Regions from separate parts of the Bradyrhizobium sp. CCBAU 11361 genome, predicted to be linked through region 2. Evidence: predicted binding sites of a transcription regulator. Region 2 holds the regulator's gene; the other holds the start of a gene.
What was found. Region 2 encodes LexA, which represses DNA repair genes until DNA is damaged. Its sites were predicted from a motif close to TGTTCNNNNTGTGTTCNG; they were not measured.
Positions count from the first base shown of each region.

Region 1 (4,181 bases), on a different contig from region 2:
TCCTGCGCTGCGGCACTGGCCTCGTCGGCGAGCTTGCCGGCCTCGCGAACCTGCGCCCCGATGCCTTGGGCGGACTGGGTGAACTTGTCGGCGGCATGGGCGAAGGTGGATGCGGTCGACTGCGCGGCGTTGGTGCGGCCGGTCAGGGCGTCGGTGCGGTCGCGAATGGCCGCAAGGGTCACGGCGGTCGCTTCGGCGCCGCCGGCCACCGAATTGGCGGCGCGCTCGAGCTGGCGAATCATCGCGCCCAGCTCGAGTTCCAGCAGTTCCAGGATTTCCCTGGCCGAATCGCCCTCAGTGGCCGGGCCGGGCTCGGAATGGGCCGGCGGCTGCGCAGCCTGCGGGGCGGCCGCAGGCGCAGCCATGTCCGGCAGACGCTTCCGAAATAGTCCGAACGCCATCAGGTCTCTCTTGTCGGGGGACGGTCGGACGTTATTTTCGCAGTCCGGAATGAAGTCAGGGTTAACGATGCCTGACATCTAGGCCCGAGGCATTACTGTGTTACCTTAAAGTCGTAGAGCCTCTTCATTTCGGTGGGTTGGCGGCCTATAAGGCCGCGCTTCCCACTCACCTTGGCTGACGATTCCTTTACGAGACCACGCATGGCCGGACATTCCCAATTCAAGAACATCATGCACCGCAAGGGGCGGCAGGATGCCCAGAAGTCGAAGCTGTTCGGCAAGCTGGCGCGGGAAATCACCGTCGCCGCCAAGCTGGGGACGCCCGACCCCGCCATGAACCCGCGCCTGCGCGCCGCCGTGATCGCCGCGCGCCAGGAGAACATGCCGAAGGACAATATCGAGCGCGCGATCAAGAAGGCGCTCGGCAGCGACGGCGAGAACTATGACGAGATCCGCTACGAGGGCTATGGCCCCGGCGGCGTCGCCGTCATCGTCGAGGCGCTGACCGACAACCGCAACCGCGCCGCTTCCGACATCCGCTCCTTCTTCACCAAGTCCGGCGGCAACCTCGGCGAAACCGGCTCGGTCTCCTTCATGTTCGACCGCACCGGCATCATCGAATACGACCGCAGCGTCGCCTCCGACGACGCGGTGCTGGATGCTGCGATCGAGGCCGGCGCCGACGACGTGATCTCGGGCGAAGGCGGCCACGAGATCTACGCCTCGACCGAAGGCTATCGCGACGTCGCCAAGGCGCTGGAAGCCAAGTTCGGCGAGCCGCGCAAGGCCGCGCTGATCTGGAAGCCGCAGAACACGGTCGCCGTGGACGACGAGACCGGCGAGAAGCTGCTCAAGCTGATGGACCTGCTCAACGAGCACGACGACGTCCAGCACGTCTACGCCAATTTCGAGGTGTCGGACGCGCTGATGGCGAAGATGGGCGGGTAGGGCCGTTAATTCCAAACTCCGCTGTCGTCGCCCGGCTTGACCGGGCGACCCAGTATTCCAGAGACGCCGGATGGATACGGAGAAGCCGGAGCGTACTGGATACCCCGCTTTCGCGGGGTATGACGCCGGAGTGTAGGGCGGGCGCCGTCCGACCATCACCGCGAACCCACTTCCCCTGTTACTTTCGTTCTGTTTCTGTTTCGCTCCAGGCAGCCAGCCGCTATCACTGGCCCATGACTGCGCTCCCGATTCGTGGCCCCGTTCGCATCATCGGCATCGACCCCGGCCTGCGCCGTACCGGCTGGGGCGTGATCGAGGCCGAGGGCAACCGCCTGATCTATGTCGCCTGCGGCTCGGTGGAACCGCCGGACGACCTGCCGCTGTCCAGCCGCCTGCTCGCGATCCATGAAGGGCTCGCGGCCGTTCTGTCCGATCACAAGCCGATGGAAGCCGCGGTCGAGCAGACCTTTGTCAACAAGGACGGCGTTGCCACCCTGAAGCTCGGCCAGGCCCGCGGCGTCGCCATGCTGGCGCCCGCAATGTTCGGCATCAGCGTCGCCGAATACGCGCCGAACCAGGTGAAGAAGACCGTGGTCGGTGCCGGCCATGCCGACAAGCAACAGATCGCGATGATGCTGAAGATATTGCTGCCGAAAGCCGAGCCGCCGTCAGCGGACGCCGCCGACGCGCTCGCTATCGCCATCACCCACGCCCACCACCGCCAGAGCACCGCGCTCAGGCTGAAGGTGGTGGGGATATGATTGGCAAGCTCAAGGGCCTGATCGATTCCTACGGCGAGGACTATGTCATCCTCGACGTCGGCGGCGTCGGCTACCAGGTGCATTGCTCGACGCGCACGCTGCAGCATCTGCCCTCGCCGGGCGAAGCCGCCGTGCTGTCGATCGAGACCTATGTCCGCGAGGACCAGATCAAACTGTTCGGCTTCCGCACCGACCAGGAGCGCGAATGGTTTCGCCTGCTCCAGACCGTGCAGGGCGTCGGCGCCAAGGTCGCGCTCGCGGTACTCGGCACGCTGGCGCCGTCCGACCTCGCCAATGCGATTGCCCTGCGCGACAAGGCCGCGGTGGCACGCACGCCCGGCGTCGGCCCCAAGGTTGCCGAGCGCATCGTCACCGAATTGAAGGACAAGGCGCCGGCCTTCGCCAATGTCGATCCCGCCGTGGTGCACCTTGCCGGCGCCGTCGACGACCAGCGCGCGCCGCGGCCAGTCGCGGATGCGATCTCCGCGCTGGTCAATCTCGGTTACGGCCAGCCGCAGGCGGCGGCCGCCATTGCGTCGGCCTCGCGCAGCGCGGGTGAGGGCGCCGAGACGGCGCAGCTCATTCGCCTCGGCCTGAAGGAACTCGCGAAGTGAGCGATCCCAAGGCCAACCGCATGGTTTCGCCCGAGCGCCGCAGCGATGACGTCGGCGACACCGCGCTGCGCCCGCAATCGTTGTCCGACTTCGTGGGCCAGCAGCAGGCCCGCAAGAATCTCTCGATCTTCATCGAGGCCGCGCGCAAGCGCGGCGAGGCGCTGGATCACGTGCTGTTCGTAGGTCCCCCGGGCCTCGGCAAGACCACGCTGGCGCAGATCGTGGCCAAGGAGCTCGGCGTCGGCTTTCGCGCCACATCGGGTCCCGTGATTGCCAAGGCCGGCGATCTCGCAGCGCTCCTGACCAATCTCGAAGAGCGCGACGTGCTCTTCATCGACGAGATCCATCGCCTGAGCCCGGCGGTGGAGGAAGTGCTCTATCCCGCGATGGAGGATTTTCAGCTCGACCTCATCATCGGCGAGGGCCCGGCGGCGCGCTCGGTGAAGATCGAGCTGTCGAAATTCACCCTCGTCGGCGCCACGACGCGTGCGGGCCTGCTCACCAATCCCTTGCGCGATCGCTTCGGCATTCCGGTCCGGCTCAATTTCTACACCATCGAGGAATTGGAGAGCATTGTCAGCCGCGGCGCGCGCGTGCTGAACGTCGGCATGAGCGCGGATGGCGCCAACGAGATCGCGCGCCGCGCCCGCGGCACGCCGCGTATCGCCGGGCGCCTGCTCCGGCGCGTGCGCGATTTTGCTTCGGCGGCGAATGCCGACACGATCGATCGCAAGATCGCCGATCACGCACTCAGTGCGCTCGAGGTCGACGCCGCGGGCCTGGATGCCATGGACCGCCGCTATCTCACGACCATCGCGATGAACTATGGCGGCGGTCCCGTCGGTGTCGAGACGATGGCCGCAGCGCTCTCCGAGCCGCGCGATGCGATCGAGGACATCATCGAGCCCTATCTGATCCAGTGCGGCTATCTCCAGCGCACCCCGCGCGGCCGGCTGCTCACCTCGCACGCCTTCCGCCATCTTGGCCTCGCCGAACCCAATCGCGATGCGGCACAGTTCGGCCTGTTCGGCACCGACGAAAGCGACGACTGATCGCCGCAGTCGATGAACCCACCGGTTCCATCCCGGCACTAATCCGAACGCGCGGCGAACATGATCGCCGCACACGGACTGGAGTGGGAAGGAATGGCGCCGACGGACGACACGAGGCTGCTCAAGACCATCGCGCCGCAGCTGCGCACGCCCGACGAGACCGAGGCGCTGCTGGATTCGATGCCGCTCGGCGAGCTGGCGTCGATGTGGTGCGCGCTTCAGCGCGTCAGCCGTCGCGACCAGGTCGGCAGCATCTGGGCCATCAAGGTCTATTTCGATCATCTGCCGCATCGCAGGCCGCAAGCCGCGCTCGATCTCGTGCTCGATGTTCTCAAGACCGAGACCGACAAGCCGACGGTGATGCAGCTCAACGACAAGTTCCTGCTGGCGCTATTCTATGCGCAT
Region 1 is NZ_LBJZ01000199.1:275,211-279,391, forward strand. Features, by position in the region: gene XI08_RS42800 (methyl-accepting chemotaxis protein) at 1-401, opposite strand, end outside; gene XI08_RS42805 (YebC/PmpR family DNA-binding transcriptional regulator) at 603-1,349, shown strand; gene ruvC (crossover junction endodeoxyribonuclease RuvC) at 1,583-2,110, shown strand; gene ruvA (Holliday junction branch migration protein RuvA) at 2,107-2,724, shown strand; gene ruvB (Holliday junction branch migration DNA helicase RuvB) at 2,745-3,776, shown strand; gene XI08_RS42825 (DUF6869 domain-containing protein) at 3,870-4,181, shown strand, end outside.
Region 1: a site for LexA is predicted at 1,535-1,552, ahead of ruvC (crossover junction endodeoxyribonuclease RuvC). Genes of this name have one in related genera too.

Region 2 (4,181 bases):
CTCGGCGGCCGCGGCTGAGCCGTCATGCGCGAGATCGTCGTTGAGTGCGGGCATACCGGTGGCCCAGGCTCCGCCGATGCTGCCGTCGCCCCTGGCGATGGATTTGTCCGCGTAGAGCGCGGCAAGGTCGGTCTGCGCGCTGCAATCGGCGGCGCGAAAGACCAGTGCCGAACGGGCCTCGTTCGGCACCCAGATCTCGAAGCGTCGCGCAATGGGCGTCGCCTGCGCGGAGAGGAAAGTCAGCACCCAGGTCTGGTCGACGCCGGTCCGATAGGGCACGCCGACGCCGAGATTGATGCCGACCTCGGCGGCGTCTTCCCAGCGCAGAAAACTCCTGGCGTTGTGCAGGTCCTTGATGATCAGCGGCAGGCCCGCTTTCCAGGTGCGTCCGGGCAGGCCGAAGCCGCGGGGAAACCTGGTGTGGCGGGAGTTGAACTCGAACATGTCGGCGGTGCCATAGTAGCCGTCGACGAGCCCCATCTCGTGGGAGATATCGGGGTCATTGTGCCAGAGCTCGATCGCGCCGACATGCGCCTCGTCGTCGCCGCAGAACAGCACCATGACGGCCTGCAAGAATTCGCCTGAAAACACCGGCACCGCCACGCCGCATGTGAGGCCGGCCGCGAGCGCCTGATCGGTCCGCTTGAAATAGGAGTTGGCGAATTTGGTGAGGATCACGGGATGGCCGCTGGCCCAGGCCTTGCCGGGAAGGCCCTCGTCGTATCCGAAACGCAAATTCTCGCTCACGGCCTTGAACGCGGACAGCCCTTCGCCATAGAGGCCGCCGCCGAATTCCAGCCGCATGCGCGTCCGGTCCGGCACCCAGAGTTCAACGACGCGAATGAAGGTTTTCATCGACCGTGTCCGCCGCCTCAAGCCAGTGACAGCATCGGCGATCTGGCCGCGGAGTGGACGTTCAAAATTCAGGCAGAGCCGCGCAAACTTCGTGCGACGGGGAGGCGCGGGGGATCTCCGCGGATTGGATTCTCAGGACGCAAACCGCACCACGTCGCCGGCCACGGCCGGCGATGGCGATTTCGATGCTGGCCCCGACCCGTGAGCCGGGGGAGCTGCCTCAGCCGATCGGCAGGCGGGTGATGGTCGGCCGACCATCGGCGATGACCTGCGGCTTGTGCTCGCGCTCGCCGACGGGCTGGGTCACCGGCAACTGCAGCACGGTCGCGCGCTGGCCTTCGACGAGCTGCGTCACCAGTACGTATTTGCCGTCGGGGAATTCGATCGCGTCGTGATGGCGATCGGGAATGTGCGGATCGATCTTGCCGAACTTGCCGACGCGGGAGTTGATGGTGCGCGTCCAGATCCAGCGATTGTCGTAGCGGACGTTGTCGGCGAAGGCGAGCTCCGTCCCCGGCAGCAGGCAGACCGCGACGGACATGTCGGCTTCAGAGGCGAAGCCGCGCGTCGAGGTGCCTCGGAAAGTGGTCGTGACGATCGTCTCGCCGACTTCTGCGGGACGCGTCGCGACGGCATGCAGACTGTAGTCACACATCGGGTGCTCCTCATTCAGGGATAGCGACCCGCGCCTCCTTCGGAGGCACTAGCCCCTATCAGAGTGGAAGCATGTTAGCGTCTTCTCGGTTGTAGGCAAATCTGCGACTTAGATCCGCAGGCTGCCATCACAATATCTTTTTCAAATGCACGAGGAACAAAGTCCGCTTCTGTGCATTTGGCGTGCGTCCCCGTCAGCGACCAGCAGGTGCCGACCAGCCCGAATATTGCCAGCGGGTTGCGACGGCTTCGCGACGGCGTTGCGGGCATTGCGCAATTGCTCGCTCGTCGTCGTCTGCGCTGCCTTGCGGACATGGTGTGACTGTGCGGCGAAGGCTTGCGACGCTGATGCTGCGATCAGCGTGATCGTGACGGCGCTCAAAACGATCTTGCGCATGATGGTCTCCTCGATCTCCAGCGTCGCGAAGCGATGAGGGCTTCGTGCGGCGTGCCCGAGGATGTACCGCTGGAGAGGGGCCGGATAATCTGTGCAAAACCAGAAAGACTATCCAGCCGGAGCGGACAATCGTCCGCTCCAATCGTCAACGCGCGGGTCGCCAACCGGCGGAGCGCGCTCAGTACTTGCGGTAAAGGCCGATCAGCTTGCCCTGAATCTTCACCCGGTTGGGCGGCAGGATGCGGACCTCATAGGCCGCATTGGCGGGCTCGAGCGCGATCGAGGCACCGCGGCGGCGAAAGCGCTTCAGCGTCGCTTCCTCGTCGTCGATCAGCGCCACCACGATGTCGCCGGTGTCGGCGCTCTCGTTGCGCTGGATCAGCGCCATGTCGCCGTCGAGGATGCCGGCTTCGACCATCGAGTCGCCGCGCACTTCGAGCGCGTAGTGCTCGCCCGACCCGAGCATGTCAGGCGGTACGCTGATGGTGTGGCTGCGGGTCTGCAGCGCTTCGATCGGCGTGCCGGCCGCGATGCGGCCCATCACCGGCACCGCAACGGGGCGTTCGCCCTCGTCCACGGAGGCGCTGGAGCTCGCTCGCACCTTGCCGAGATTGCCCTCGATGACGCTCGGCGTGAAGCCACGCCGGTTGCCGGCGGCGGCCTGGAGCTCGGGCAGCTTGATCACCTCGATCGCGCGGGCCCGGTTGGGCAGACGCCGGATGAAGCCGCGCTCCTCCAGTGCGGTGATCAGGCGATGGATGCCTGACTTCGAGCGCAGGTCGAGCGCGTCCTTCATCTCGTCGAAGGAGGGCGGCACGCCGCTTTCCTTCAAACGCTCGCTGATGAATCGCAGAAGCTCGTATTGTTTGCGCGTTAACATCTCGACCAAATCCCCCGGTTGATGTCGTTCGATTCCGAGACGGTGAATTCAGCGGCGAGCCGCTAGATGCTCGAAACAAATCATGAACGGACACTATATGTTCGATATGTGTTCCGCAACTGCTTAATTTACCGTGAACGCGACAAAGTTCGCGGAACGCGCACGACCTGCGGGTTCAGGCGGGCAGTCGCAGCACCTCGCAAGGCGTGCCGGCCTCGGCCTTGGGCGCGAACGGCGCGCGCACGAGAAGTGCCTGTGCCGCAGCGAGATTCGCAAGCAGCGAGGAATCCTGATGATTGACGGGAAGGGCGACAAGCGTGCCGTCGTCGCGCCGCTCCAGGCGTGCGCGCAGGTAATCTTCGCGCTGGTCATTGGCACCGACCTCGCGGCCGAGCACGGCGCGCTCGCGACGATGATGAATCACCGCGCGGCCCGACAGAGCGCGAATCAACGGCACCATGAACAGGAAGGCGCACACATAGGACGACACGGGATTGCCGGGCAGGCCGATCACACCCATCGCTCCTAACCGGCCGTGCATCATCGGCTTGCCCGGCCGCATCGCGATCTTCCAGAACGCCATCGCGATGCCTTCGTCCCTCAGCGCCTGCTGGACCAGATCGTGGTCGCCGACCGAGGCGCCGCCGGTCGTAATCAGGACATCGGCGCCGCTCTCGCGGGCACGGCGGATGCCGGCGGTGGTGGCCTCCAGCGTATCAGCGGCAACACCGAGATCGACGGTATCTGCGCCCTCCTGGCGGGCGAGCGCGTGCAGGGCGTAGCCGTTGGAATAGACGATCTGGCCGGGACCCGGGCTGATGCCCGGCATCACCAGCTCGTCGCCGGTGGCGAGGATCGCGACCTTCGGACGGCGGCGGACGGGGAGGTGCGGGTGATTCATCCCGGCGGCGAGTGCGAGGTCGCGCTCGGTGAGCCGGGTTCCCATGCGCAGGAGCACGTCGCCCTCGCGGAAGTCGACGCCGGCGGGGCGGATGTGCCGACCGGCGATAGCGGCTTCCTTGATCGTGATGCGCTTGCCCTCGGCGACCGTGTCCTCCTGGATCACGACCGCGTCCGCGCCAGCGGGAACGACGCCGCCGGTGAAGATTCGCACCGCTTCGCCGGCGCCGACTGCTCCCGCGAACGGCCGGCCGCCCGCCGCGACCTCGCCGATCACGGTGAGCTGTGCGTCGACCTTGGCCGCATCGGCCGCGCGCACGGCGTAACCGTCCATCGCCGACATCGCCTCCGGCGGCTGGGTACGCCGCGCCGCGACGTCGCGCGCGAGCACGTGGTGGTAGGCTTCGTCGAGTGGAATCATCTCTTCAGGCAGCGGCTTCACGCCGGCCAGCACCGCGGCGAGCGCGTCAGAAACCGGCATCAAGGCCACGGGGA
Region 2 is NZ_LBJZ01000195.1:234,144-238,324, reverse strand. Features, by position in the region: gene XI08_RS36665 (GAF domain-containing protein) at 1-855, opposite strand, end outside; gene XI08_RS36660 (hypothetical protein) at 1,076-1,510, opposite strand; gene XI08_RS36655 (hypothetical protein) at 1,652-1,906, opposite strand; gene lexA (transcriptional repressor LexA) at 2,085-2,786, opposite strand; gene XI08_RS36645 (molybdopterin molybdotransferase MoeA) at 2,962-4,176, opposite strand.